3 regions of the Thermoanaerobacter uzonensis DSM 18761 genome follow, and region 1 is predicted to be linked to each of the others. Evidence: riboswitches for the same ligand, from Rfam matches in the RefSeq annotation. Region 1 holds a riboswitch; each other region holds the start of a gene.
The links. Region 1 has a riboswitch for fluoride ahead of BUB32_RS10275 (DUF6062 family protein). Riboswitches for the same ligand answer to the same signal wherever they lie in the genome.

Region 1 (10,564 bases):
ACATATTTGACGCTTATTGGATATCTACTTTACCAGGTATAGCTTTAGTAATACTGGTACTTAGTATTAACCTTTTTGGAGAAGGATTAAGAGATATATTGGACCCAAGGCTTAAAGTGGAAGGAAGTGAGTAAATGCTTGAGATTAAAAATTTGAAAGTGACTTTTGAGACAGACAGGGGAATAGTTAAAGCGGTAAATGGAATTGACATTACACTTAAAAGAGGAGAAATATTAGGTTTAGTAGGAGAATCAGGTTCAGGAAAAAGCATGACTTTGCTTTCTATTTTAGGGATTGTCCCTTATCCGGGCAAAATTGTAGAAGGGGAAATTCTTTTTGAAGGAGAGGACCTTCTTAAAAAATCGGCTCAAGAGATGAGGGAAATAAGAGGAAAGGACATAGCCATGATATTTCAAGACCCAATGACCACATTAAATCCGGTGTTTCCTGTAGGAGAACAGATAAGGGAATCCTTGAGGGTTCACAATATAATAAAGCTTGAAAAAAGCAGATTTTTTGGTTCTAGAAGGGAAAGAGAAAGAAGAAAAAAAGAATATGAAAAAGTGGTAGAACTTATGGAAAAAGTCGGAATATCGTATCCTAAAAGAAGATACTTTTCATATCCACATCAATTTAGCGGTGGAATGCAGCAAAGAGCCATAATTGCTATTGCTCTTTCATGTAATCCTAAGATACTTTTAGCAGATGAACCTACAACTGCACTTGATGTAACAATTCAGGCGCAAATCTTGGATTTATTAAGACAAATTAATGAAAAAAACGGTACTTCTATAATTTTTGTAACTCATGACTTAGCAATAGCAGCAGAATTTTGTGATGAAATAGCAGTTATGTACGCTGGGCAAATAGTAGAAAAAGGACCTGTAGACAAAGTAATAGAAGAGCCAAAACATCCTTATACAAAAGGGCTCTTAAAGTCTATACCTAAAATAACCCGAAAAAAAGAAAAACTTTACGCTATACCGGGAAATGTCCCAGATTTGGCTTCTCTTTCACCTAAAGGCTGTCCTTTTTATGAGCGGTGTGAAGAAGCAGTGGAAGAATGCAAAGAAGCTGAACTTCCTTTAATTGAGGTTTCAGATGGAGAATTTGTGAGGTGTATAAAGTACCTCTAAAAGATGGGGTGTTAGATATGAAAAATGGCACTTTTATTCAAATAAAAAATCTCAAGAAATATTTCATAGAAGAGCCAGACTTGTTAATGAAGCTTGTAGCTAAGAAAAAGAAAAGGGTTGTGAAAGCTGTTGATGATATAAGCCTTGACATAAACAAGGGGGAGACTCTGGGGCTGGTTGGAGAAAGTGGCTGCGGGAAAACTACACTAGGGCGTACAATTGTAAGGCTTTATGAACCTACAGAGGGAAAGATAATATTTGAAGGGGAAGACATAACAGAGGCAAGAGGAGAAAAGTTAAAAGAATACAGGAAGAAAGCTCAGATAATTTTTCAAAACCCTTATTCTTCTTTAAATCCCAGGAAGACAGTAAGGCAGATTTTGTCAGTACCTTTGATTGCCTCTGGCATAAAAGATCTTCATGAAAGAGAAGAAAAAATCAAATATCTTTTAGATCGAGTTGGACTGAATTTTAGGCAGATGGACTCATATCCCCATGAGTTTTCAGGTGGGCAGAGGCAGAGGATAGGAATAGCGCGAGCTTTGGCAATGAATCCTGAATTTATAGTTGCTGACGAGCCAGTTTCAGCCCTTGATGTGTCAATACAGGCGCAAATTATAAACCTTCTAGAGGAACTGAAAGAAGAATTAAACCTGACGTATCTTTTTATAGCTCATGATTTGAGTGTTGTATATCATGTAAGCGATAGAGTTGCGGTGATGTATCTAGGAAAAATTGTAGAAATGGGAAAAACTGAGGATATTTTCTTCAACCCCCTTCACCCCTATACAAAAGCTTTGCTTTCTGCCATTCCCTCTATTGATAAATCAAAAAGAAGGGGAAGAATAATATTAGAAGGTACTGTACCATCTCCTGCGAATCCGCCAAAAGGCTGTAGATTTAGTACCAGATGCTTTATGAAAAAAGGGAAAATATGCGAAGAGGTAGAACCAGAACTAAAAGAAGTTGAAAATGGACATTTTATAGCTTGTCATCTGTATTAATGGATTTGATACTTGTATTTTCTCCAAAGAAATAGTATAATAATATTGAAAATTGGAAAAAAGCATATTTAAGGGTGATGAAGCTCACCTTATTGCCGTGAAGGCTAATGGCTTCTACGTACTTTCGTGGAAGCCATTTTTGTTTATTTGACAAAAAAGAGAGGATGGGAATCTGCATGAAGTTAGAATTTATTCCATTGTATGAGGTTTTTGAAAAATATAAGGGAGGTTGTCCAATATGTAAGATTATAAAAGACGAAGAAAAAGCCTATTGTGAGCATTTGTTTGAAGATGAGGTTTTAAAAGACCCTGAAATGTATGTCAAAATAAGAGAGACAAGTTTTTGCCATTATCATTTGGAATTATTGAATAACTCATATGATAAATTAGGTTTGGCAATTGCATTAAAAGCAAATATCAGTTATAAATTGCAGCAAATTGCAGACAAACGTAAATCTTTAAAGAAAAAAAGAGGGAAAGAAACAAAAAACAAATGCCTTGTTTGTGATTATTTAAGTGAAAGGGATAAATACCAGATGCATATATTGATAGATATCTTACATGCTGATAAAGATTTTGTTGAAAGGCACATTGAAGGCTTGTCTAGATTATGTTTCCACCACTTAAATATGCTTATGGAAAGTGCAAAGGATGTTACACCACAAATTGAGAAAATATTTAAAATAAATGAAGCTGCAATTGAAAAAAATATTACTGACCTCGAATGGTTTATAACAAAATTTGATTATAGATTTCATGATGAACCATGGTATGACTCCAAGGATTCGATTGAAAGAGCATTGAAATTATTGAGAGGTGGCTATTATGATTAGGATTTCTTTTGAAATTACTGATGAAAGCTTTGAAGAAATCAAAGAGTTAGTTGCAGACTTTGAAAAAGATGGTTTTACAGAAGAAGACGCATATAGAGCTATTTTTGAAATGGGGATTAAAGCATATCAAATAGAAAGGGATAATCCTAATGAAGATGATTTAAGAAGACAGCTGATTTCTATGGCGTCTAAATACTCTGCAATGAAATTTAAAAATTTCCAGTTGATGCGTGACAACCAAACACTTGAAATAAGATTAAAAGGTTATGAATCTGAAAATAGATATCTTAAAAAAACTTTAGGTATAAGGGTTGATGAATGATGAGATATATATGTCCTGTGTGTTTTAAAATAGCTGAAATTGGAGAAGAAAAGTGCTCAAATTGCGGATATGATTTTAAAAATATATCAGATGATGATTACAGTGAAAAACTTATAAAAGCCATAAATCATCCGGATTATAATGTCGCTTATATGGCAGCAAAAATAATTGGAGAACTTAAAATAAAAAAAGCAGAAAAAGTATTGATAGAACATTTACGCAATAATGGGGGTAAAAAGGACCCATATATTGAACAGATTATTGTTTGGGCTCTTGGAGAGATTGGTGGAGAAGAGTCTCACAGTTTTCTTTTAGAAAACAAAGATAAATTCTCAGTTTTAACAAAAAATATCATTAAAAATTCTTTGGAGAAGATTAAAACAAAAGTGGTAAATAAGGAGATGTAAATTGTGAAACAAAATCATAGTACCATACCTAAAATTTTTTACAAGAATAAAATCCACTTCTCATATGATTATATTTACAAATAAAGAATTAATAATATTACAAGAAGAAAATGCAAAGTCTATAAAAGATGTAAAATATGGTGGTATATGGATTTATATTCCTATACATAAGATTTTAAATGCGTACATTGATGAGGAAGAAACTGGGTTTTTAAATTTATCTATTAATGTATCTGGCTCTAATGTTTTTAAGTCACGATTTGAATCTTCCCAAAAGGAGAAGGTAGAAGGATTGATTGAACAAATTAATAAAATAGCAAGATACAATCTATTATAATATTAATAAGTTTCAAAAATGTCAACCGCATTATAAACGGTTGACATTTTATCAAAAAATTTATGTCAAACGGTTGACACATAAAAATTAATCAAGTATAATAAGAGTAATCAAAAAATTTAAAGAAAGGGGATTGTCATGAAGAGAAAAATTTTATCCATTATGTTGACGTTTGCATTGGTTTTTTCGCTCATGGCAGGCTGTGGTACAAAAAGCAGCAATAATGGAGAAAGTAATAGTACTGCCACGGCAACAAAGAGTGTAAAAATTACTTTGCTAAATTCTAAAGGGGAAATTCAGGCTCAATTAGAAGATGCAGCTAAAGCTTTTACAAAAGAAAATCCGAATATTACTGTAGAAGTCATTCCTGCAGCAGCCGGTCAGTCACCTTTTGAAAAGGTTACATCCATGTATGCATCTGGTAATGCACCAACAATGGCAATGTTAGATCCAGGTGATATAGCAAAATTCAAAGATAAATTCTTAGATTTAAGCAGTGAAAAATGGGTTTCAGATGCAATAGATGGTGCTTTAAATGCAGCTACAGTGGATGGAAAGGTTATAGCGTTCCCATTTGCTGTTGAAGGATATGGACTTATTTACAACAAGGCTGTATTGGACAAGGCTTATGGTGGAAACTTTGATCCGAGTTCTATAAAGACGAGAGATGCTTTAGAAGAAGCATTTAAAAAAGTAGAAGCAACAGGTGCTAAAGCACTAGAAATTTCTCCAATGGATTGGTCTTTAGGCGCCCATTTCCTTTCAATAACGTATGCGGATCAATCTAAAGATCCTGCTCAAGTAGCTCAATTTTTATCAGACTTAAAAGCGGGAAAAGTTGATTTAGCAAATAATAAAGTGTTTAATGGCTTAATGGATACTTTTGACATGATGAAAAAGCATAACATAGATAAAAATGATCCATTATCTCCGACTTATGATAGAGGACCAGAGCTTATTGGTAAAGGTGAAGTTGGATTTTGGTTTATGGGAAATTGGGCATGGCCACAGATAAAAGAATTTGATACTGCAAATGGACAATACGGCTTTATACCTGTACCAATCAGCAATAGCCAAGATGACTATGGTAATTCAGGTATACCTGTAGGTGTAACAAAATTTATCGGCATAGATAAAACACAAAATAGTGCTGAGCAGCAAGGTGCAGCTAAGAAATTTTTAGATTGGTTGGTATACAGCTCTACAGGTCAAGATATGCTTGTGAACAAACTTAACATTATACCTGCATTTAAAAATATAACTTTACAACCGCAAGATCCCCTTGCTAAATCTATTCTGCAGTATGTTAAGAGTGGTAATACTTTAGAGTTTATGACTACATTGCCGCCTGACCACTGGTCAAAGTTAGGAGCTTCAATGCAAAAGTATTTGGCAGGAAAAATTGACAGAAAAGGCTTGATTAATGAAATAGAAAATTATTGGAAAAATGTTCAATAATACGTAAGATTTGATTGAATAACGGATAGAATGTTATTGCCTATCCGTTATTCAATATAAAAGTGAAGGAGGATATGGGTGTGGAACAAGAAAAAACTTTGTTGGCTAAACTCAAAACGTACTTGATATTTGCAGGACCTACTACCTTTGCTTTTCTCACAGTAATAATATTACCGTTTTTATATGGAATATATTTAACTTTTACTGATTGGAATGGTATTTCTGCTACACATGCTTTTGTAGGTTTTTCAAATTATTTACAAGTATTTAAAGATAAAATATTTTGGACATCTTTTTTATTGACATTAAAATATGTATTTTTCACAGTAATATTAATTAATATCATAGCTTTTTTCTTGGCTTATATGTTAACGAGTGGCGCAAAAGGCCAAAATTTCTTTAGAGCAGGTTTTTTTACTCCCAATTTGATAGGCGGAATATTGTTAGGCTTTATATGGCAATTTATTTTTTCAAACATTTTAGTATATTTAGGAAAATCGTATAATATACCAATTTTGTCAGGCTCTTGGTTGTCAGATCCTGACAAAGCTTTTTGGGCTTTGGTGATTGTTACAGTCTGGCAGTATACTGGTTATATGATGGTGATATATATTTCAGGTTTTATGAATATACCGAGAGATTTGTTAGAAGCAGCAAGTATAGACGGAGCAAATACTTATCAAAGATTAAAAAACGTGATACTTCCATTAATGGTGCCTTCTTTTACTATAAGTGTTTTTTTGACTTTACAAAGAGGGTTTATGGTTTACGATATAAACTTGGCTTTGACAAATGGAGGACCATATAAAAGCACCGAACTCATATCACTTCACATATATAACACTGCTTTTTTAAGTCAGCAGTATGGTATTGGTCAAGCAGAGGCGTTTTTTCTCTTTTTTGTGGTAGCGGCTGTCACGTTGCTTCAGGTGTATTTTAGCAAAAAGCTGGAGGTGGAAAATTGATGGAAAAGAAAAATCGCCTACTTGGTGGAATAAAATTTTTTGCTTTAAGTATTTTTTTGGTACTTTATATATTTCCATTTTTTATAGTTTTAATTAATTCCTTTAAAGAGAGAAAGGAAATCCTAGAAAACCCACTCAAGCTTCCGTCGGTGCTGAATTTAAGCAATTATATTGATGCTTTTACAAAAATGAATTATCTACATGCTTTTTTGAATTCTTTGATTATAACTGCTTTTAGTGTATTTTTGATTACATTGCTGTCATCAATGACTGCTTATATTTTTGTAAGAAAAAAGTGGAAATTTAATCAGTTTATGTTCTTTTTTATGGTGGCATCTATGATTATTCCTTTCCAAGGGATAATGATACCCCTTGTAAAAATATATGGTTCTATCGGCATGATGAATAGCAAATGGGCATTGATTTATATGTATGTAGGTTTTGGTGCATCTTTGGCCGTATTTATGTATCACGGTTTTATAAAGAGTATACCATTGGAATTAGAAGAGGCTGCTACTATTGATGGGTGCAGCCAGCTTCAGACTTTCTTTAAAATTGTTTTTCCGCTTTTGAAGCCAGTAACAACAACAATAGCTATATTGGATATTTTGTGGATATGGAATGACTTTCTATTGCCATATTTAGTACTCATGGCGCCAGAGCAGAGAACTTTACCGCTTTCTGTTTTCTATTTTTATGGAACTTACACGATTGAATATGGGCCTGCTATGGCAGCTCTTATGTTAGCTACAATTCCTGTAATAATTGCATATTTACTAATGCAAAAGCAGATTATAGAAGGCGTTTTAAAGGGTTCAATAAAATAAAGGTCTGGAGGTAGTAGAATTGGAACTTAAAAATATAAATGATGCAAATAAGTATATTCAAGCAAATAAGAGTAGATTAAATTTACAGTATAGATTGAAATACCATCTAATGGGTGAATATGGTTGGATTAATGACCCTAATGGATTTATATATTACAAAGGTAATTACCATTTGTTTTATCAGCACAACCCTTATGAAGCAGTTTGGGGTCCAATGCATTGGGGGCATGCGATTAGTAAGGATTTGGTTAAATGGTCTTATCTTCCAATAGCGTTAGTGCCGGGAGATGATTTTGACAAAGATGGGTGTTTTTCAGGTAGTGCCATTGAAAAAGACGATATGTTATGTTTACTGTATACTGGACACATATATACAGGACCTGATAAGAGTAAAGATTATAAGCAGGTGCAAAATTTGGCTTACTCGAAAGATGGCATTAATTTCATAAAATACAGTAAAAATCCTGTAATTGGGGAAAAACAAATTCCAGAAGAAGCAAGTAAAAAGGATTTTAGAGATCCTAAAGTTTTTAAAAACGGACAATATTATTACATGATGTTGGGTTCAAATGATGGAAATGAACACGGGCAGGTATTATTGTATAAATCAACAAATTTAAAAGATTGGGATTTTGTAAATATACTTGCGAGAGGGAATGAAAACACAGGTTACAATTGGGAATGTCCCGATTTATTTGAATTACAAGGTAAGTATGTACTAATGGTATCTGCAGAACATATAAAGACTAGAGGGAATGATTTTAATAGTACTCACTCATCTATATATTTTATTGGAGATTTAGACATAAACAAAGGGATATTTAAGTTTGATATTGATGATTATCAACAGATTGACAATGGATTTGACTTTTATGCTCCACAAACTACTAGTGATAAATTGGGAAGAAGGCTTATAGTTGCATGGATGGATATGTGGGGGGAAGTTATGCCAACACAAGAAAGAGGCCATAATTGGGCTGGAGCCATGATATTACCAAGGGAAATTTTAATGGTTAATGGTAAATTATATTTTAGGCCGATTAAAGAAATAGAAAACTACAGAAAAAATCATTATAAGCTTATAAACTTAAAGATAGATGGAGAAAAAAACTTAGACACATATGGTGACTGTTATGAACTTGAAGTTGAGTTTGAGGGGGGTAAAGCAGAGGAATTTGGTTTAAAAATAAGAAAAGGAGACAATGAAGAAACTATTTTATCATATAAAAGAGATGAATCATTATTTATATTTGACCGCAATAAATCAGGTATAGGGCCTAAAGGAGAAAGGAAAATAAATGTAGCTTTAAAAAATAATAAACTTAAACTCAGAGTATTTGTAGATGTAAGTTCGGTTGAGATATTTATTAATGATGGGGAAAAAGTAATGAGTGGAAGGATATATCCTAGCAAAAATTCGGTAAATATATCTGTATATTCCAAAGGGGAATGCAAAATTAATTATTTAAATAAATGGGATATTGTTGTAGATTAAATTTATTGATAAATTTAAAGTTAGCGTTACCACAGTGTAAAATAAAATCTGTGTGGGGTGATTATAATGTATGATGTTATAGCTTTAGGTGAGTTGCTGATTGATTTTACTCCTGCAGGGTTTTCTGATAATGGAAATACACTATTTGAAATGAATCCTGGGGGAGCACCTGCAAATGTGTTAACTGCTGTTACAAAATTAGGAGGAAAAGGTGCTTTTATAGGTAAAGTAGGTGATGACCAATTTGGATATTTTTTAAAAAAAGTGCTTGAAAATAATCAAATTAATACTGACGGTTTAAAATTTGCTACAAAAGCAAATACAACTCTTGCTTTTGTACATCTTGATGACAAAGGAGACAGAAGCTTTACTTTTTATCGAAATCCGGGAGCTGACACAATGTTGGAAGAAGAGGATATTGAACTGGATTTAATAGAAAAAGGAAAAATATTTCATTTTGGGTCTTTATCTATGACAGATGAACCCTCAAAAAGTGCCACATTAAAAGCTATTGAATATGCAAAACAAAATAAAAAAATTATTTCATATGACCCAAATTGGAGACCACCTTTATGGGAAAATGAAACTGTTGCGAAAAAAGAAATGGTTTTGGGATTACAATATGCAGATATAGTGAAATTATCTGAAGACGAACTACAATTTCTAACTGGAGAATCAAACTTGGAATATGGCAGTAAAACATTATTTGATATGGGGATAAAACTAGTTTTAGTAACTTTAGGAGCAAAAGGTTGCTATTATAGACATACATCGGGCACAGGACATATACCTGCATATCGTGTAAATGTGGTAGATACAACAGGAGCTGGAGATGCTTTTTTAGGAGCAGTTCTTTATAATATATCAAAAATGGATTATTCCCTAGAGAAATTGGAAGCTCAAGAACTCGAAAAAATTATTGACTTTGCTAATGCTACCGGTGCACTATGCACAACTAAAAGAGGAGCAATTCCGGCAATGCCAACATTAGAAGAAGTAAAATATTTACTAGTACATGGTGTAAAATCGTTGTAAAATATGCCATTAGTCCATATAAAAATTTTGTAGGCTAAATTAAACGAAAGAAAAGCGATTTTAATACACATACTGTCTCAAAGAAAACTTTCATTGTAATGACGATAAAGGTATAATAGAAGAGGAGATAAAAAGTAGTAATAGAAGGTGATAGACATGCCAACTATAAAAGACGTAGCGAAAAAAGCAGGAGTTACTGTTACGACTGTATCAAGGGTCTTAAATAACAGAGGTTATATAAGCGAGGTAACGAGAAAAAAAGTCTATGAGGCGATGAAAGAATTAAATTACCAGCCTAACGAATTAGCAAGGTCCTTATACAGAAAAAAATCCTATTTAATAGGTTTATTAATTCCCAATGTATCACATCCTTTTTTTGCAGAATTGACCGGTTATATAGAATATTATGCTTATCAAGAAGGTTATAAGATTTTACTGTGTAATTCTGGGCAAGATAGTAGCAAAGAAAAAGGATATATAGATATGCTGAAAAGACATCAAGTTGATGGTATAATTATTGGCAGTCATACCTTAGAAGCAGAGCAATATTTAAATGTGAAACTTCCTATAGTGGCAATTGATAGATATTATTCCAATATACCTTATGTAGCTTCAGACAATTATAAAGGTGGAATTTTGGCTACAAAACTTTTGATACAAAAGGGATGTAAAAAAATCGCTCACATAAGCGGACCATTGATTTTGAATACACCGGCTAATAACCGTTATAAAGCGTTTAAAGAGG
Region 2 (10,564 bases), on a different contig from region 1:
TAAGTAAAAACAGTGAAGAGAGGGGTGAAAACATTTTAAAATGGTTAGGCAGTGTGACTAAAATATATTGGTGGCAGGAAAAGTATAACTCAGCTATATTAAGTATAGCAGAAGAAACAAAAACAAGGCTTATTGATATAAGGAGCGCTTTTTTGGATTACCCGGATTTTAGGCAATTTATTTGTACTGATGGTATTCATCCTAATGAGAGGGGACATAAAATAATAGCACATAAGATATACGAATATCTACAGAAAAATTATACGCATCTTTTAAAGGAGTGAATGTATAAAATTAAACCAAAATTTTGTAGTTTTTTATTGCACTATCAATCAATATATATACGATGTTATGGGAGGGAAATTTATGAAGAAGATACTTGTATGTGATGATGAAAATTCTTTATTGAACATGTTAAGTATTATTTTAAAAAAAGAAGGATATGATGTAATATGCGCACAAAATGGGAAGGAAATTATTGAGAAATTGAAAGAAAACATACCTGATCTGATTGTTCTTGATGTAATGTTACCTGATGTAAATGGGTTTGATATTTTAAAAACAATTTCGTCGAAATATAAAATACCTATTTTAATGCTGACGGCGAAAAGTGACATAATTGATAAAGTTCTGGGTCTTGAATTTGGAGCTGATGACTATATTACAAAACCTTTTGATACACGTGAATTTTTAGCAAGAGTAAAAGCACTGTTAAGGAGAATGGAAGAAGTAAAAAAAATAAGCACGACATTTAGCTATAAAGAGCTTTTTGTTGATTTTGATCAAAAAGTTGTTAAAAAAAGCGGCAATCCTTTAAATTTAACGCCTAAAGAGTTTGAGCTTTTAAAAGTTTTAATCGAAGCAAAGGGGACTGTTTTGTCAAGAGATGAGTTACTTGACAGGGTATGGGGTTATGACTACTGCGGTGATACAAGAACTGTGGATATTCACATATTGCGTTTGAGGAAAAAAATTGAAGATGATGTTTCTAATCCAGTTTATATATTAACAGTTTATGGCTTTGGATATAAATTGGGTATAAAATAAAAATAAAGAAAAATTAATAAAAATGTAGCAGGATTGAAACAAGAATGTAACAAGAATGAAACAATTGGAATTTATAATGTAATTGTATGAAATTATTAGAATAAATTTGGAGGTGCTGAAGTGAAATCTATAAAATTATTAATTTTATTTATTTGTTTTATATTACCAATCAATTTAACCGCATGCAAAAGTACAAATAATGGAGATATAAAGCCAGTAAAGAGCAACAAAGATATATCCATTAATATGACCATTCAAGACAAAGATGCGACTAAGGTTATTTATGAATTTTATAAACTTGTGGTAGAAAAAAAGCCCGATGAATATACAAAGTTATATACAAAAGAACATAGAAAGTTATTAATGGATGAAAATGTAAAAGATGATATAAAATATATAAAAAGTGCAACTATAAAAGATGTAAAATTTTTAAAAAGTATGCCTCAAGAAAAAGGTACCCAAGAATATAAAGTAGAAATTGACCTTCAATATGAAGGAGTACCTGAGGATTTAAAGCCAATTGCAATTTCGGGAGAAAGGACATTATTTATTACATTAAAGTTTGAAGATGGTGGATGGAAAATTGCCTCTATTGGAACAGGACCATAGGAGGTAGATAATGAAAATTAGAACAAGAATTTTAATATATTATACTAGTGCATTTATTGCTATTATTACATTGATAGGTTACTTTATGTTAAATTCTATAACTAATTATATCATTAAAAATACGGTCAACAACTTGATTGACAATATTTATATAAATCGAGAAATAAACGTATACCGCATGAAAATATTTTTTAAAATTTTAAGAGCAATAAAATACATGCAAGTCATATAAAGAACATGACAGACTAAGCCATGAATTAGGTAAGTTTCAGGGGTTGTCTTAAAAAATCCTACAGTATCTTGACACTATCTAAGAGAGGAGTATACTTGACACTTAAATAATTCTCTGATAAAATACCTTTATGCAGAGTGTAAATAAAAAAGCAAAAGTTAATTTTGCTTGTGGTGGAGTATAATGATTAATAAGTTTATGGAGGCGGCTCTTTTAGAGGCAAAGAAAAGTTACCTACTTGGAGAAGTACCTGTTGGAGCTGTTATTGTAAAAGATGGACAAATAATTGGAAGAGGCTTTAATCAAAAAGAATCGTCAAATGATGCAACAGCTCATGCAGAAATATTAGCGATAAAGGAAGCTTGTAAAACTCTTGGCAGTTGGAGACTTGATGACTGTAGCATATATGTAACTTTAGAGCCTTGTAGTATGTGTGCTGGAGCTATTCTAGAGGCTCGTATAAAAAGAGTATATATAGGTGCAGAAAGCGATAAGTCTGGTGCTGCAGGTACAGCAGTTGATATTTTAAATAACAGCTATTTGGGAAGTAAAACAGAAGTGTATTTTGGAATAATGGAAGAAGAATGCAAAACTCTTTTAAAAGATTTTTTTGAAAACTTGAGGGGATAAGTGCGGAGAGATGGCTGAGTGGTCGAAAGCGCTCGCCTCGAAAGCGAGTGGGCGAATTTTTCGCCTCGTGAGTTCGAATCTCACTCTCTCCGCCATGAAAATTGAATAAAACGGTGGAGTAATTATATGGGTTGAAGTCCAGTAAAACGTGGAGAGATGACCGAGTGGACGAAGGTGCACGACTGGAAATCGTGTGTACCCTTTAAAAGGGGTACCGAGGGTTCGAATCCCTCTCTCTCCGCCATGAAAAAGGTAATTCTTGGCCGTACTAGATGGGGAGGTAGCGGTGCCCTGTAACCTGCAACCCGCTATAGCAGGGTCGAATTCCCAGGCTGAGGCTTGACCATTGTAAGGTCTGGCATAAGTAAGTGGCGTTGATACTTGAGTCCTGCGCAACGGAAATTTGCGAACCCCGTCAGGTCCGGAAGGAAGCAGCGGTAAGCAAACACTTCCGTGTGCCGCAGGGGAGCTTGAGTGGAGCTAACTGCTTATGTAACGCTTATGGTGGCAGGTCGAAGCTGGGTGTACGGCCTTTTATTTTTTATTTTTTTTTTGCCTATTATGTTCTCAAAAACCATATCTTTAGCTTTTAAAAATTTTGTGATGTTTGGGATGCACTTATTCTGAGTCTATTTTTGTGGGAGGCATTCAGAATAAGTGCGCTATTTTTTTATGGGTGATTTTTGCCTACTCCAATGTTTATTCTAGACCCCATATTGTTTTTTTACATAGCCCTTCTTAAAAGTTTCCGTTTAAGTTTTTATGGGTTTATCCGAAATAACATAGGGAAGTTGTTTTCTACAAAAGAAGAAAGTTGGGGGATTTTATGTTAAGTGATTATAATAAAAAGTTATTCTTTGTTTTATTTGGTTTATCGATAACTGTGTACACATTGTCTGTTGTGCATTTTTTATCAGGATTTGAAAATAAAATTTTTATCGGTGGCATAATTTTATTAATTTCAACGGGGCTATCTGTCATTTTGTCTAAAAAGCTATCTCAGCCCCTTGAGAAATTAAATGAAGGTGTAAAGAGAATAGCTCAAGGGGATTTTAGTTTTCGCATAAATGTTACCGATTCAAAAGAATTTATAGAACTATCAAAAAATTTCAATTCTATGGCAATGGAGTTATCACAAAGTTACATGAAACTAAAAGAACAAACTGAAAATTTAATGCGCCAAAACGAAGAATTGCAAGAATTTAATGCGGAGTTGGAAGCTTCATATGAGCAATTAGAAGTTTTAACTCATGAGCTAGAAATTTCTGAAAGAAAGTATAGATTGTTAGTTGATAATATTCTGGATATTTTGTGGGTGACAGACAAAAATTTTATTATTGAATTTGTCAATTCAAGAGTTGTAAGATATTTGAATTATACACCTCCGGAGTTAATAGGGAAAAGTATCTTGGAAATTGTGGATGAAGAAAGTAAAGAGACATTAAAAGACATGATGGCAGGAAAAATCAATTTTTCGGAGATTAATTTTAAAAATAAAGAAGGTCTGTTAGTCATAACAGAAACTCATGTAAAAAGGCTTAAAGTCGATGGAAATGTGGTAGGCATACAAGGTATTTCCAGGGATATTACAGAGATCTATCATGTTAAACAGCAAATAGTTGAAAAAAACAATGAAATATTGGCCATAAGCGATGTAGGAAGACTTTTAACATCGGGAAGTGACATGAAGGAAGTGTTAAATAATATTGTGGAAAAGGTGGCAAATATACTCAATTCACCTCTCTGCACCATAAGGGAGCATGATAAAAAGTCACAAAAATTCATTTTAGTTACAAAAGGCGGGGAGCTTAAAGATTATCCTATCTCAAGTGAAATAATATTGCCACAACAAGATATTAATGATTTAGTGAATTTGAAAGAAATAAAAATAAAAGGTGTTGATGAGTTTCCACATGATAATAATTTAACCTCTATTTTTGTTGCTAAAGAAGTCTTTTCTGCCGTTATTGTGCCTTTAGTCTCCAGGAATGAAACGATTGGAATATTGACTGTATGGACTTCTACCAAGACAGTAAAGAACATGAGCTTGTTGAGGTCGATTGCGAGTGCGGTCTCTGTTGCAATTGAAAATTCCAAGCTTTATGACGAAATCAAGAAGTTATTTATAAAGACTATAGAAGCTCTTGCTTATGCAGTTGAAGCAAAAGACGTTTATACAAAAGGGCATTCAATGAGAGTATCTCAATATGCGGCTTTGATAGGAGAATATATGGGGCTTTCAAGAGAAAAAGTAGAACAACTTAGAATTGCTGGAATATTACATGATATAGGAAAGATAGGTATTTCAGATGCTATTCTTTTGAAGGCGGGAAAACTTACAGATGAAGAATATAAGGTAATTAAAAGTCATCCAGAAATATCAAGAAGAATTTTAATGCCTATTGATCTGCCAGAAGAGATATTAGAGGCTGTTTCAAAGCATCATGAGCGATATGATGGGAAAGGCTATCCTTATGGGTTAAAAGGGGAAGAAATTCCTATAGAGGCAGCAATTCTCGGTGTGGCAGATGCATTTGATGCCATGACTTCAGATAGGTCTTACAGAAAGGGAATGAATGTTGAAGAAGCTATAAATGAGCTTTTAAAATATAAAGGAACACAATTCCATCCCGAAGTGGTAGATACCTTTATTTCTCTTTACATGAATGAAAAACACAGACTAGAAGAGATAAAAAATCAAGTTTTTTCAAATGCTTCTTAAAAGATATAGAAATATATCTTTTTTTTTGTTACAATTGAATATAACGAGGTGTTAAAGTATGTATCAGTCTTTATATAGAAAGTACAGGCCCAAAAGCTTTAAAGAGGTGGTGGGGCAAGAGCATATTGTAAAAACTTTAAAAAATCAAATAAAGCTTAATAAGATAGGACATGCTTATCTCTTTACAGGCACAAGAGGAACAGGGAAAACCAGTGTAGCTAAGATTTTTGCGAAAGCAGTTAATTGTTTAAATAATACAGATGGAGAGCCTTGTAATTCTTGTGAGATTTGTCAAGCTATAAATAACAATACTACGATGGATGTTTTAGAGATTGATGCTGCATCTAATAACAGTGTAAATGATGTAAGAGAATTGAGAGAGTCTGTAATTTACGCTCCTTCTCAAGCTAAGTACAAAGTATATATAATTGATGAAGTGCATATGCTTTCTACGGGGGCTTTTAATGCTCTTTTAAAAACGTTGGAAGAACCTCCTCCTCATGTGATTTTTATTCTTGCTACTACTGAACCGGATAAATTACCTGATACTATTTTATCCCGCTGTCAAAGGTTTGACTTCAAAAGAATACCTACCCGGTTAATCGTTCAAAATCTTGATAGGATTTGCAATGACAGTGGAATAAAAATCGAAGAGAAGGGCCTTAAAACTATTGCTCTCTATGGCAATGGTTCTATGAGAGATGCGATAAGTCTACTAGAACAATGTGCTTCTTACAAAGAAGGCCTTATAACCTATGAAGATGTATGCGAAATGTTAGGTGTAGCTAATGATGAAATGTTATTTTCACTTTTAGATCACATGAATGCTAGAGATGTAGCAGCTTCATTGAAACAATTAGATAAAATTTTGTCTTATGGAATAGACGTGGGAAATTTTTTAAAGTCCTTAACTTATATTTTAAGAGATATGGTGCTTTACAAAACAGGAGGAGAAGAGTTAAAAGAAATTTTGTATAGCGATGTAGAAACTATAAAAGAAAGAGTGCAAAAATTTGGTACAGCTTTTTTGACTAACGCTTTAGAAAAATTTACAAATCTACAAAAAGAAGTTAGATATGCTATATCTCCGTTAACCATCTTAGAAGTAACTATTTTGAGGTTGATAAAGCCGGAAATTTCTTACGATATGATGAGTTTGTTAACAAGGGTAGAACAAATAGAAGACAAATTAGAAAAAGGACAATTTTTTTTGAAGGAAGAAAAAGGAGAGAAAAATAAAAAAATAAATTTGCCAGAAGAAGAAAAAGAAGAAAACGTGATATCGCAAATAGTACAGCAAGAGGATATAGATCTAGAAAAGGTGTGGGCTGAAGTAAAAGAAATGATAAAAAAAGAAAGAATAGCTTTGTATGCCTTTATAGAAAAAGGAACTCCTTATTTAAAAAAAGGAATAATTGTGGTAGAATATCCTGAGGAGTATGCTTTATTAAAGGAAGAATTAAGCAAAGCGGAAAACAAGAGTTTTATTGAAGAAATATTAAAAAAATTAGTTGGGAAAGCAATCCCTTTGAAGTTTGAGTTAAGGAAAAATGAAGAAGAATTACTTGTGCAGCAAGTTAAAGAGCTTTTTGGCGAAGATATAGAGATAATATAATAATTTTCACAAATAATTCAAAAAAGCATATAAATATTTTTAGAATAAAAATTTAGGAGGTTATACTGTTATGGCAAAAGGAGGATTTCCGGGCGGGTTTAATATAAATAATATGATTAAACAAGCCCAGCAAATGCAGGAAGAAATGAAAAGGGTGCAAGAGGAATTAGTGCAAAAAACTGTAGAAGCTACTGCCGGTGGTGGGATGGTAAAAGTAGTTGCTAATGGCAGAAAAGAGCTTGTTAGTATTGAAATAAACCCTGATGTGGTGGATAAAGAGGATGTAGAAACGTTGGAAGACCTTGTATTGGCTGCGGTTAATCAAGCTTTGAGAAATGCAGAAGAAATGATTGCTTCTGAAATGGCAAAGATAACCGGAGGACTAAACATTCCTGGACTGTTTTGAGGTGAAAAAATGAACTATTATTCTGCATCTTTAGCAAAGCTTATAGAAGAACTGTCAAAGTTGCCTGGTATAGGTCCTAAAACAGCACAAAGGCTTGCTTTTTTCATAATAAACATGCCTTTAGAAGAGGTAAAAAGCTTATCTCAAGCGATTATTGATGCAAAAGAAAAGATAAAGTATTGTAGAATTTGTTATAACATAACTGATACAGAGGTTTGTAATATATGCAGTAATAAAGAAAGAGATCATTCTCTTATATGTGTTGTTTCTCATCCTATGGATGTTGTCGCAATGGAGAAAATACGAGAATATAAAGGAGTGTATCATGTACTCCATGGTGTTATTTCTCCGATAGAAGGCGTTGGACCTGAAGATATAAAAATTAAAGAACTTTTAGACAGGGTTAAAAATGGAAATATAAAAGAAGTCATACTTGCTACAAATCCTGACATAGAAGGAGAAGCGACGGCAATGTACATTGCCAAGCTATTAAAGCCGCTGGGAATAAAAGTCACAAGGATTGCTCATGGGGTGCCGGTAGGCGGTGACCTGGAATACACCGATGTTGTAACTCTTTCAAGGGCTCTTGAAGGTAGAAGGGAATTGTAAAAGGTATTGCATTTTCATTTGTAGTTTATTATAATAAATTTGTGATGAATACCATAAGGCGATGGAGCTCGCCATAAATGCGGAAACGCTAATGGCTCCTATTAGGAGGATAGAAAGCCTAATAGGGGTTTTTTATTGCCTAAAAATGTAAACAGAAAGGGGATTTTCATGGAGTACATCTATATAGGTATCGGAGGATTTTTTGGAGCAGCACTAAGATATTTAATAACAATTTACTTTACCAAAATGTATCACACTATATTTCCCTTTGAAACTTTTATGATAAATATTTTAGGTTCGTTTTTGTTAAGTTTTATTGCTAATTTTACTATGGATGAGTACGAGGTAAATACTAATTTGAGGTTAGCGATAACAACAGGATTTATTGGGGCTTTTACGACATTTTCTACTTTTAGTATGGAAATAATAAATTTACTAAAAGCAGGTAAAGATTATATTGCTCTAAGTTATATAATTTTATCAATATTTGGTGGCCTTATGATGTCTTATTTAGGGTTTGAATTTGCTGACAAAACTTTTAGCTTACTAAAGGAGCAGGAAAGAGAATGATAATAAGTATACTGTATGTAGGAATTGGAGGAATTTTTGGAGCAATATTGAGATATGAAATATCGAGGCATATAAAGGAAAACAGAGAGATAATTATTCCAATCGAAACTTTCATTATAAATGTATTAGGTGCGTTTTTATTAAACTTTTTATCAAGTCCTAAAATAAATGTAGATTTAAGCTGTGATGTTAAACTTTTTTTGACAACGGGATTTCTAGGTGCTTTTACGACATACTCAACTTTTTCCCATGAGACAGTAGACTTAATCAAGAATAAAAAATATTTTCATGCATTTATATATATGTCCTTAACAATTATATTTGGACTAATAGGAGGAGCATTGGGATATTATCTCGGAAATTATATGGGAAAATTGATTTAATTGGTGTATAATATATATCAGTAGAAAATAAATATCAATTAGGAGGAATAAAATGTGAATTTGAATTATAATAATTTACTGTCTGCTTTATCTTTGGCCCTTGACGTTCAAGAGTATAAAAATATGGGACATGCAAGAAGGGTGGCTTATATTTCTTTAAGGATTTCTGAGATGTTAAATTTAAACGAAGAAGAATCAAAAAAAATATACTATTCTGCTTTTTTACATGATATAGGGAAAGGGGATATATACGAAGACTTTGACACAGATGAATGGTGGAAACACAGTGAAAGAGGAAGTGAGATTGTAAAGAAACTACCTTTTGGAGAAAATTTTTCGGATATTATAAGATATCATCATGAAAATTACGATGGAAGCGGATATTTTAATCTAAATGGTGATTCTATTCCTTTAGGAGCTCAAATTGTTTTTATATCTGATCAATTTGATATACGTTACACCTCATTAGCTGGGAAAGAAAGCGAGTATAATATTCGGAATAATATCAAAGAATGTATAAAAAGTGGCACTGGAAAGATGTTTAATCCTGTGGTTGCAAATGCATTACTTGACCTTACAAGACAAGAAAAATTTTGGCTTGATTATAAATTTTTTGATATAAAAACTATATTAAAAAGGATTGAACCTAAGGACATTGTTTCAATAGGAATTAATGAATTAGAGGATATAGCAGAGGTTTTTGCGCAGATTATCGATAATAGAAGCCGATTTACATATAACCATTCAAGAGGTATTTCAAACTTGGCATATAATATGGCCAAAGTGATAGGCTATGATGAAGAAGTGACCAGGAAAATAAAAATTGCGGGATTGCTACATGACCTTGGAAAGCTAGCTATACCTAATTCTATTCTTGACAAACCGGACAAGCTTACTGAAGAGGAGTTTATGGTTATAAAATCTCATACCTATTATACTAAAGAAATACTCAAAGAAATAGGAGGAATAGATGATATAGCAGAATGGGCAGCAAATCATCACGAGAAATTAGATGGAAGCGGGTATCCTGAGGGATTAAAAGGTGACGAAATTGGACAGATTGATAGACATGTGGCGGTTTGTGACATGTATCAAGCATTGACAGAAGACAGGCCTTATAGAAATGGATTTGAACCGAAGCAAGCGATAGACGTTATTGCAAAATTGGTGAAAGATAATAAAGTAAGCGGAGAATCTTTAGAAATTTTAAAAGAAGTGGTACTTTGATGTATACTCAACCGTATTTTAGGAAATAATACGGTTGAGGAGGTATATTATGGGAATGCTTTTTGATTATTTAAAAGAAATAGCGGTAACGAAAAATATATATGACTACAATAGTGAGAACTATCAATTAGTAAATGAAGTGAGACAAACGATAAAAGAATTGAAAGATGCAGAAATTTATTTTCAAAGTGTCACAGACCCTGATTTAGTAGATTATGCTATATATCGGTTGGAGAGTTTAAAAAGAAAGTACATATATTTATTGAAAAAAGCAAAAGAAGAGGGAATAAATTCTGATAATTTTAACTCTCTTTTATCATAATTTGTCCTCCCCCTAAGTATAAATATAACAGTATAAACTCTTAGGGGGTTTTTATATGAACATAAGCATTGAATACAATATAATTATCGCTTATCTAATAGGCTTATTTCTTCTCTATTTTTTAGGTTGGCTATTAGTTATACCAAGAAAATTTTTGCTAAGAATTATAATAAATGGAATTATTGGTGGATT
Region 3 (10,564 bases), on a different contig from region 1:
ATTGCTAGGTCTTTATTATCAGCATTTAAATCGTTGCCGACGACTTTTTGTTTCATTGTCAAAGCCAAACAAGCATCATATAATCCTTTAAAAGAATGCCTGCGTTCACTGGATACTACCGGAATAGGGAAAGACACCGGCTCTCCAATTTGGGCAAGTTGCTCATATAAATTCAAACAGCCAATGTAAAAAGCCAATTCAGTCCGCAATATGTTAAAAAAACTGAGAATATGATCAGCAGACTGAGCAATGGCATTTGCCACAAGGTTGATTCCTCTGTCTTTTAAGTCAGATAAAGCTCTTGCACCGCTTTCATCGCGCTCACTTATATAAAAAGTATAAGCATCCGGTCTTTTTAAAAAAATCCTGTCTATTAGACTTTGTTTTTTATCCTCCCGTTTGCGAAGAATATAATTGACACCTTTATTGCCTTTACCCAACTCAGCACTGATCAAAATTCCATCGCGAAATTCCAGTTCTTTTAAATGATTTTGGACATTTTCAAAATATTCATCATTAAGTTCTTTTTTGAGCATTGCAAAAAACCTTTTAAAACCCTCTGATTCGAATTTATCGGCATGTTGGTCAGCAATACTCTTTAGTTTTTTCAGCATTCCAATAAACATATGCAATACATCCATTGAACTATGAAGTATAGCTGCAGGGTACCTGGTGAAAATGCTAAAATAATACTTTTTCTCGTTTTCAATTGCTTCTACCGCTATATCATAGATATTCCTAACAATAGAAGAATTTTTTAGAGAATCCTTCAAAACATCTTGGCGATATAATATTGTATCCAGATCACTATACACACTGTATAAAACATATTTTTTTGCCACTTCAAATAAAAAATTATCACCACGGGACATAGCATTGAACAAAGTGTTTAATTCCAAATCTTGTATCAATGCTTCTTCGTCCGCGGACAATTTTTGTTCCAGGTCAAAATCATGATCTCTATACATAAGTAAAACTTTCATAATTTCATCCTCTCCTTTAAGCAGTTATACGTTAGCCTGTATTTTTCAGCAATTGATATAGCGTATGAAAGCCCATCAGGCGGTCTTCTAACAATTTTATATGTGCGCAGTGCCGGATTCTCAGGAACTATCGTACTGACCATACTTACAATCTTTTCGCTTAAGAATGCTAATTCATCTATAAATGTTACCCAAACGCACAGCACATCTAATTGTATTATTTTTCCCATTATCTTCTTACTTAAAAATAATGCGTCTTTTGCTGTGGTAGATGTGAAAATTTCATTCATTATTATAATACTGTTTGATGTGGCCTGGGCAAGAATATTGTAAATTCTAAACAATTCATCTTCCAGTTTTCCACGAAGATCTTTAATATTTTCTTCCTTTTCAAAATGTGTAAATAGTTTATCAAAAAGAAAGAGTTGAGCTTCCCTTCCGGGAACAGGGCAGCCTATACTGGCCAAATAATGCAATTGTCCAAAAGTGCGTGCAAATGTTGTTTTTCCTCCCTGGTTCGGACCGGTAATTACAAATATACGCTCTTTACCTTTTAAATAAAAATCATTACAAACAACGACCGAATTTTCGTTGATGAGTTTATAAGCCAGAGCTAAATCAAATCCTTCGTAATTATAAACTTCCTTGCATTTACTAGATATTTGTGGATAACAAAATTTTAGTCCAGTGCGCTTGAATAGTGCCATATATTCCAAATAAGCAATATAAAATTGTACTTCCCTATCAAAAGTAGCTATTGTCTCATCTAAATAATCACTATTTTTCATACAATAATTATCAAGATTAGAAAATATATCAGGATATAACTGAGCTACTAAATCCAATATTTTTGCTTCGACATGGTTCATATCTGGCCAATCAGAAAATTTGATTTTATAATCCTTTGCTGCTTCCTGTTTGAATTTTTCAAACGTTTTTTCTACTTCTGTACTGTAATCAATTTCAGATTCATATTTACGAACCGTCACACGGTTACCTTTTATTAACAAGCAATATTTCACTGTAGACAAATCAGCTTTAAGTTTTTTCGTTTCACTCAGTAGCAGCTGAAAACGGTCAGAATTGATATAATCCATCAAATATTGACGAAATGCTAAAAAACCACGAGATTTTAACTCTACAGAAGACAAGTCTTCTACTAAATCAGTAATTGCATCGCAGTAGATTTCTACAGCATCCAAAAACCATCTGTCTTTCTGGTATTTGTAGTAAAGTTTGTCTGCTTGAGCAAGGTGTTTGCGCATTTCTTGCATTTTTTCCGCAAATGATTTTATATCCTCAAGCAAAACTTCATTTTCAAGGTCTTGCATTATTTCATGGCGATACTTGATAGTATCAATATCGTTTAAATGAGTGTAAAAAAACGGTTTTAAATTATATTCTTCTTTGCCTCTTGTTATGACATCTACAATTTGATCAAGATTTAAGTCAACAAAAAAATCAGGCGCTTCAAATGTTTCTTTTTTTACCCCATCTTCGTTTTTTTCAAATAATATGCTATGAAAAGGCATAAGAAAGCACCTCTCTTTCAAAGTTGTAGGCAAATGCACTAATATAAAAAAGCTGACAACCCCTACGTTTTTACCGTAGAAGCCATCAGCTGTTTATCAGCAGTTCGGATTTTCCAAAAGGGGGCTTCATCCCTCTTTAAATATTATATCACTTTTTTATGAAGCCTGCAAGAATTATATGGAAATTTGCTACAAAGCATAATGTTTATGTTTATTTGTTTAAAATAAAAAGATTTTTGTATTGTTTTATATCCAGATTTTGTAATACTTCTTATTATTCTATAAGTAAACTCAACAATATAAAATACTTGATATCATTATTTTGTAGTATAATGATAATATGAGAAAAATAAATATTCATTCATTTTATGTTTTGGGAGGGATTTTATTGAATAAAGGTAAAAGTATAACATTCAATACTTTAATACATTGGGAAGAATTTCGCAAGCGTATTATAGTTGAAGGCATTATAACAGGTTTTTTTGTTGGATTGATTATTGCTATTTTAAGATATATTCTTGAAAAAACAAATATTCTTGTAATAAGTGTATACAAAATTCTTCATACAAATCCTTACCCGTTAATTGGCTGGATAATTTTCCTTTCTCTAATAGGCTTAATATTGGGTATAATAGTGAAAAAAGAACCTATGATAAGCGGTAGTGGTATACCTCAAGTTGAAGGCATGATTATTGGTTATATAAAAGTTAATTGGTTACGAGTTTTATTGCTAAAGCTCATAGGTACTATTTTAGCGATAGGTGCAGGACTTTCTTTAGGACGCGAAGGTCCATGTGTGCAAATTGGTTCTTCAATCGGGCAAGGAATAAGTAGGTTGTTTGGTAGATTTAGAGTTGAAGAAAAATACCTTCTTACATGCGGAGCTAGTGCAGGGCTTGCAGCAGCTTTTAATGCACCACTTGCAGGAGTGATTTTTGCTCTTGAAGAACTGCATAAAAATTTCTCACCATTGGTACTTGTATCTAGTATGGTTTCATCACTTACATCAACTTTTGTAGCTGGTGAACTATTAGGAATCAAACCTATTTTTAATCTGAAAAATCTAGCAGTAATGCCGCTTAATAATTATCTTTATCTTATTTTACTTGGAATTATCGTTGGATTATGTGGAATCGTATTTAATAAAACCCTTTTAAAGACTCAAGATATATACAACATGTTAAAAATAAAATCACATATGAAGCCAATAATACCTCTTATTATATCCGTTGCAGTTGGACTATGGGTACCTATGGCACTTGGGGGCGGTGAGGGTCTTGTCGATACATTAAGCAATAATAGTTTTAGTTTAAAATTTCTAATTTTGCTATTAATTGTTAAATTTTTATTTACGATGGTAAGCTATGGTTCAGGTGTACCAGGAGGTATTTTTATGCCCCTCCTTATAATAGGTTCACTGATTGGCAACATATATGGAACTGTCATAATTAACATAATGCACATAAACCCTATTTATATCAAAAATTTTATTGTATTTGCTATGGCAGGATATTTTGCTGCTATAGTTAGGGCACCGATAACAGGTAGTTTGCTTGTAACTGAAATGACCGGTTCATTTAGTCATTTGTTAGCCCTAAGCACTGTTTCTATAGCAGCATATCTTTCATCAGATTTGTTCTCAAATATGCCGATTTATGAATCTTTGTTAGAACGTCTGCCGATAAAGAAAGAACAAAAATCTATAACTGCCAATAAAAAAAGAAAGACGATTTTCGAAATGCCTGTCTGTGTAGGCTCAAGTTTAGATGGCAAAAAATTAAAGGATATTAGCTTGCCCCAAAATTGCTTACTTGTTGGCATAAAGAGGGGAACGCATGAATTAATACCAAAGGGAAATACAAAAATTCTAGCCGGCGATTATCTAGTAGTCCTTGCAGATGAAGATAAAGCTACAGAAATTAGAGAAATTTTATTGAATATGACACAGAGGTAAACAACTCTTAAATAGACACGGGGAGAGTTATTCTAGTTTGATTTTTCAAACAAGAAGAACTCCCCTTTGTACTCTGTTAATTATTATACGTAAGCTCTGTAATCACCCATTTACCTTTTATTTTCTCTACAAGCATTATCAATTTTTTAATATCTCCATAGGGGTCCGCCGGGTTGACCTCGTAAGAATCTGTAAAAACATACACATAGTAAAAGTATCCTTTCCTATCTCTGAGAACAGTTTCATCGGGATTAGCAGGTTCCACTTTGTAATAATAGGTATACTCTTCTTCTTTATAATCGCTATAAAGGGCCTTTTTTACTATATCGCTCAAATAAGAATATACCGTGTTGTCCCTGATTTTCCCAGTCAGATGGTAATAATCGGCTTCCCTCAAAACTTTTTTAATTATCTCATACTGTTTCTGTCTTTCTGATTTTACAATATTTAAATCAGGCTGGACTGTAGAATTGTTTATATCCTTCTCTTCTACCACAGGAAGCACATCTGTTACATCTATTAAAAACACCTTTTTATTCTCAAGAATGCGTTTTTTATTATCATATAAGAATTTCAGAAGCTTTTCCTGGTCCTCATAAATATTGCTCTGTTCTGTAGAATTTGACAAATTCACTTGCTCAGTACTTTTCTTATCAGGGACTTCAAGATTAATTATGACCCATATCAAAGGCAAAATTAAAAAGATGAACAAAAAGACAAGTATTAAATTTCTCCTTCTCATAATTTCCCCCTCCCTATATTAAAAAATAGCTTAATTATAAAGCAATAAAAATTTTGGTATTGCTTTACCATCTTCATTTTGTACCCAGGTTAGAATGTCATAGTAAATTGTTGGTCCGCTTATAATTGGAATATTTATAAGTTGAGTTTTATTTTTGAAGATATTATAAACTTTCATGCTGCTGTTATTACTATACCATGTAACATAGTCTTTATTTAAGGAGACAGCCCACACCTCACTGCTGTATGTTGGAATTTCTATCTTTTTTTTACTTTTAATATTGTAAAGTATGGCTTTCTTATTTTTTTCTACCCACACAACATTGTCTCCCCATATATTTGAAAAAGCACCTTGCTCAGATAATTTTAAAGTTTTATTTTCTGCAATACTATACAAATACACTCCGCCAATATCTTCTTGTCCAGATATTTTTGACTCATCCCAAACTATATAATTTCCATATATGTGAGGGCTACTAAAATGATAATTATCATTCCCTTTTAAAGTTTGTATTATTTTCTGTTTGTTCTCTTTTAAATCATATAAAAATATTGAACTTGACTTATTATCTCCATCTGATTCATAAGTTGACCATACAAGCTTTCCGTTGTTAATGGATAAATGTGGTTCAACACTAAACTGATTATTTAAAACATCATCTTCACCAAATTTACTTTTTGCAATCATTTTTAGATCTTGGGTATTTAAATCTTTGATGTATATTCTCCAGTCATCTCCCCACATTCCCATATTATCTGATGCTTCAACCCAGCCTATATATTTACCATCTGTAACAGCACTTTTTATATTTTTACTGTAATCTACAGGTTTTACTACAATCTCAGTTTTTGTACTTTTAATATCATAAAATCCTAAACTTATTTTATTGTTTTCATCGTATATCGCAAGCAATACCTTCTTTTTATAAGGGTCAAAGCCAACAGGAAATTGTTTTTCTTTAAGTGAAACAACTTTGTTTATATCTATCTCATCATTTACTTTGGTATTTGCCTTTATGCCACAAGAAGAAAATGCAATGGAAATGATTAATAACCATAAAACTATAAGAACTTTTTTCAATGCTTTTCATCTCCTTTCAATACTATCTTCCTCTTTTATTTCATTATAACTTTTTAAATGTTAAAATTTATTAAAAAATTATTAAGTTTTGGTTACAAAATGGTTACAGAGTAAATTGTTCCTTCCCTAGTATCCTTAGTATAAAGTACATAGGTATACTTCTATTCTTCTAAAAACAATCACTTATCCAACAAGATATAATCTTATCCGAAAACCAAACTCTTTCCACAATCATCTATAAAGTAAGAAGGTCATCCGGATGACTCATCTCATCGAAAAATAGGAGGTGTAAGATTGGAAATCATACAAGAAGTAAAGAAAGCCAAGCAAAGTCTTATAACATAAGATATGCCATAAGAAAATCCAAAAATCAAAATAATGTACATAATTCCAGAAAAACCATGTCCAAATTTAAATATTAAAGGAAGGTATATGCCATTTAGAAAACTCACCGCCAGTATGCCGTAAATTACAGCATCTGTGTAAGCTCAAGTTTAGATGGCAAAAAATTAAGGATATTAGCTTGTCCCAAAATTGCAAGTTCATATTCACCAATATTGATAGGCAAATCAGTTTTTCCATAAATTTCTTGAAAGCTTTTAATATCTGAAAATTCCTTATCGAATTTTTTTACCAAATACTTCTTACCATCTATTTCAGTTAACTTATATTGCCCAAAATCTAAGTTTTGTCTCTCTTTTTCAATTATGTAATCTATTTTCTTTTCTTCTTCACTTAAAGACACATCTTTTGTGTCATCTTTTATTCCAAATATTTTTGTACCCTCTTTGATTATAAATTGATATACTACATCACTCAAATTCTCCAAATATTTAAAATCAATTTTATCAATTGTATCTTTTGTCGTATGTAACACTTCCACATTCTCCTGACCTATATTTACAGATTTTATATTCTCTTCTGAAAATGATAAGTGGTCACTCTCATATTCCACTGACATTTTACTTTTAAAATTATTTTCACTTAAATATTCATTCAATATCTGCATTAATGGTCCACTTACATTTTTATCACCTGCAACAGCTATAACTCCACCGTTTTTAATTCCTATACTGTCAATATTTATATTATAAATATTTTTATAATCTTTTTTTAATAGCTGAACAAAAGACTTGCTTCCAAAACGTCCATATTCTTCACCGTTAAATGCGCAAAAAACTATATCAAAATCCAATTTATTTTTATCAGTATATTCCTTTAATTTTTTGGATAAGTCCAATAAAACCGCAAGTCCTGTTGAATTATCGGCAGCGCCCGGATAAATATTATTTCCAGTTGTACCTACATGGTCAAAATGGGCAGATAAAACTAATGCGTTATTTTTGTTACTGCCTCCTATTTTCCCAACAACGTTATAAACCGTTTTTATCTCTTGTTGTAATTTGATTTCATACAATAATTCTGCATCAGGATTTAACTTTAATAAATCATATGCCTTTTTACTAATTTGAATTAAAGGTATAGTTTCTTTTGTTCTTACATTCTTTGTAAAATTATTTTTCTTTATTAAAACCAACTTAGCTACACCATAAACTTTCGCAATATTTTTTCTATCCTCCAGAACAACCGCTTTTTCTTTTAAAAAAGGGTCATTTATATCAAACGTTATAGAGCAGTTTAACATAATATCGTTTACGGGATTGTTTTCAAGATAATCTATTCCGTATAATAGTTCCTTTTTGTTGCCATCTTTAAATTTTACATTCATAACATGTACCTGCTTTTTCTCATCAAATACAGGTTGTTTATATTCATATAAATAATTAATGCCGTCATATGGCTCTATGCCTAACTCTTTAAATATTGATTCAATTAATTTTGCCACATTATTATTTTCTTCCGTACCTGCAAGCCTTCCTTTATATTTATCTGAAGAAAATTCTTCAACACTTTGTTTTATCGTAAAATCTTTTTGGTTAAATATGTTTTGAGGCCAGCATCTAGTAATTAATAACAATAATGTAATTAAAATTATAAAATGTTTTTTGTTTACAACTATACCTCCTGCCTTTGTTTTAAGTACATTTTACCATGTAAATTTTTATTTTTCAATACAAATGAATTAAATAATTACAATTTTAACTTGTTTTAAAATAAATTGTATGATAAAATATCTCATGTAAAATATTTAAGTTAAAATTTTCACTATAAGATTAGAGGGAACACAATTTAAAAATAAGGGAGGATTTTTAAATTGTGTTCCCTCTAATCTTTATTTTCACACTTTATAATGTTACCAAACATGTATACTATATATATTGAGATTCTTAGTTCCAAAATCAGTGTAAAAAAATATGAATAGAAAATCAAACTTTATTGAATATACAGTAAAAAGCCTATGCACAAGTCTTCCGCATAGGCTTTTTACAATATATTCGGTGAACCTATTGTCTTTTTCTTTTTTAATGTGTTTTTAAGATCTATCGCCCCATATACATCTTTTTCTATTACATCGCTGAATTTTTTAAGTTCTTCAAGTGATAAATCTTCAATTGCTAAGTTTCGTTCTATCGCATATAAGACAACTTTGCCTGCAATTTCATGGGCGATCCTAAAAGGAATACCTTTTTGTACAAGATAGTCTGCAAAATCTGTAGCATTCATGTAACCATATTTTGCAGCTTTTTCCATCTTCTCAGTCTTTACTTTAATTGTCTTTATCATTTCTGTAAAAACTCTTAAAGACATTTTTAAAGTATCTATTCCATCAAACAAAGCCTCTTTATCCTCCTGCATGTCTTTGTTATATGCAAGAGGAAGTCCTTTCATCACAGTAAGTATTGTAATCAAATCGCCGTAAACCCTGCCGGTTTTGCCCCTTATAAGTTCTGCTGCATCGGGATTTTTCTTTTGTGGCATCATACTGCTTCCTGTTGAAAATCTATCATCCATCTCAATAAAATCAAATTCTTTGGTCGACCACAAAATTAATTCTTCTGAGAACCTACTTAAATGCATCATTGTTATAGAGGCAAAGCTTAAAAATTCTATTACAAAGTCTCTATCGCTTACACCATCCATGCTGTTTAAAGTTATATCATCGAACCCTAAAAGAGATGCCACGTATTTTCTATCGATATCGAAGGTGGTACCCGCAAGTGCACCAGAGCCCAAAGGCATTACGTTGACTCTTTTCACCATATCCTCAAGCCTTGATAAATCTCTTTTAAACATTTCAACATAGGCAAGAAGATGATGTCCAAAAGTCACAGGCTGTGCCCTTTGCAGATGCGTATATCCCGGCATAATCGCTTCTTTATAAGTTCCAGCCATTTCATTTAAGGTATCTATAAGTTTTGTTAAATCCTCTTTTATTTTGTCTATCTCATCTCTTAAATAAAGCCTTTCATCTGTCGCAACTTGGTCATTTCTACTTCTTCCTGTGTGAAGTTTGCGCCCTGTATCACCTATTTTCTCAGTTAAAAGCCTTTCAACATAAGAATGAACATCTTCATCATTTGGTATCTCTCCAACATTGGTTTCATCAAGAATTTCCTTTAACCCTTTTTCTATTAAATTGAGTTCATCTTCTGTCAGCACTCCAGCTTTATAAAGTCCTTTTGCATGGGCAATTGAGCCTAATATGTCATGCTTTAAAAGCCTAATATCAAAAGAAATGGAGGAATTAAACTCCTCCATTAGTTTGTCCGTCTCGCTTTTAAACCTACCTCCCCACAGCTTCATCCATATCCTTCCTTCCCATTTCCATCAAAGCCTTAATTTTTAAAGAAAGCCCAAAGAGGTTTATAAATCCCTCTGCGTCTTTTTGGTTGTAAACATCATCTTTACCAAAAGTCACAAATTCTTCATTGTAAAGAGAATAAGAAGATTTTACTCCGGCGTTTATGACATTTCCTTTATAAAGCTTTAGTCTTACAACACCTGTTACATTTTTTTGCGTTTCCTCTACAAAAGCGTCTAGCGCGGCTTTAAGTGGTGAAAACCACAAACCGTTGTAAACAAGGTCTGCATATTTCTGTGAAACCAAATCCTTAAACCTCATTGTTTCCTTATCAAGCACAAGATATTCAAGTTCTTTATGAGCAGTGTAAAGCAATGTCCCTGCAGGAGTTTCATAAACACCGCGAGACTTCATTCCTACAAGTCTATTTTCCACAAGATCGGCTATCCCTACGCCGTTTTTTCCTGCAATTACGTTTAATTCTTCTATTAATTTGACAGGTTCTAAGGCTTTGCCGTTTACTTTCACAGGTATGCCCTTTTCAAATTCTATAAGCACATATTCTGGCTT

Region 2: it holds a riboswitch for fluoride, as region 1 does, so the genes downstream of both, crcB (fluoride efflux transporter CrcB) here and BUB32_RS10275 (DUF6062 family protein) in region 1, are expected to answer to the same signal.
Region 3: it holds a riboswitch for fluoride, as region 1 does, so the genes downstream of both, BUB32_RS07400 (MutS-related protein) here and BUB32_RS10275 (DUF6062 family protein) in region 1, are expected to answer to the same signal.

What each region holds. Positions count from the first base shown of each region.
Region 1 covers NZ_FQUR01000017.1:18,312-28,875, reverse strand. The annotation lists gene BUB32_RS10290 (ABC transporter permease) at 1-134, shown strand, start outside; gene BUB32_RS10285 (ABC transporter ATP-binding protein) at 135-1,136, shown strand; gene BUB32_RS10280 (ABC transporter ATP-binding protein) at 1,154-2,140, shown strand; fluoride riboswitch at 2,205-2,264, shown strand; gene BUB32_RS10275 (DUF6062 family protein) at 2,317-2,973, shown strand; gene BUB32_RS10270 (hypothetical protein) at 2,966-3,295, shown strand; gene BUB32_RS10265 (HEAT repeat domain-containing protein) at 3,292-3,702, shown strand; gene BUB32_RS10260 (hypothetical protein) at 3,767-4,039, shown strand; gene BUB32_RS10255 (ABC transporter substrate-binding protein) at 4,178-5,497, shown strand; gene BUB32_RS10250 (carbohydrate ABC transporter permease) at 5,578-6,462, shown strand; gene BUB32_RS10245 (carbohydrate ABC transporter permease) at 6,462-7,289, shown strand; gene BUB32_RS10240 (glycoside hydrolase family 32 protein) at 7,309-8,784, shown strand; gene BUB32_RS10235 (carbohydrate kinase family protein) at 8,851-9,819, shown strand; gene BUB32_RS10230 (LacI family DNA-binding transcriptional regulator) at 9,976-10,564, shown strand, end outside.
Region 2 covers NZ_FQUR01000013.1:82,321-92,884, forward strand. The annotation lists gene BUB32_RS08690 (SGNH/GDSL hydrolase family protein) at 1-284, shown strand, start outside; gene BUB32_RS08695 (response regulator transcription factor) at 367-1,047, shown strand; gene BUB32_RS08700 (hypothetical protein) at 1,168-1,656, shown strand; gene BUB32_RS08705 (hypothetical protein) at 1,667-1,888, shown strand; gene BUB32_RS08710 (nucleoside deaminase) at 2,072-2,518, shown strand; tRNA gene BUB32_RS08715 (tRNA-Ser) at 2,523-2,613, shown strand; tRNA gene BUB32_RS08720 (tRNA-Ser) at 2,669-2,762, shown strand; RNA gene ffs (signal recognition particle sRNA large type) at 2,782-3,048, shown strand; gene BUB32_RS08730 (HD domain-containing phosphohydrolase) at 3,345-5,240, shown strand; gene dnaX (DNA polymerase III subunit gamma/tau) at 5,299-6,855, shown strand; gene BUB32_RS08740 (YbaB/EbfC family nucleoid-associated protein) at 6,926-7,261, shown strand; gene recR (recombination mediator RecR) at 7,271-7,870, shown strand; fluoride riboswitch at 7,919-7,978, shown strand; gene crcB (fluoride efflux transporter CrcB) at 8,039-8,440, shown strand; gene crcB (fluoride efflux transporter CrcB) at 8,440-8,823, shown strand; gene BUB32_RS08760 (HD-GYP domain-containing protein) at 8,878-10,050, shown strand; gene BUB32_RS08765 (DUF2508 family protein) at 10,100-10,372, shown strand; gene BUB32_RS08770 (pro-sigmaK processing inhibitor BofA family protein) at 10,428-10,564, shown strand, end outside.
Region 3 covers NZ_FQUR01000011.1:117,328-127,891, reverse strand. The annotation lists gene BUB32_RS07405 (MutS-related protein) at 1-983, opposite strand, end outside; gene BUB32_RS07400 (MutS-related protein) at 980-2,515, opposite strand; fluoride riboswitch at 2,585-2,658, opposite strand; gene BUB32_RS07395 (ClC family H(+)/Cl(-) exchange transporter) at 2,904-4,469, shown strand; gene BUB32_RS07390 (hypothetical protein) at 4,546-5,211, opposite strand; gene BUB32_RS07385 (hypothetical protein) at 5,242-6,291, opposite strand; gene BUB32_RS07375 (M28 family metallopeptidase) at 6,761-8,269, opposite strand; gene argH (argininosuccinate lyase) at 8,677-9,996, opposite strand; gene BUB32_RS07365 (argininosuccinate synthase) at 9,977-10,564, opposite strand, start outside.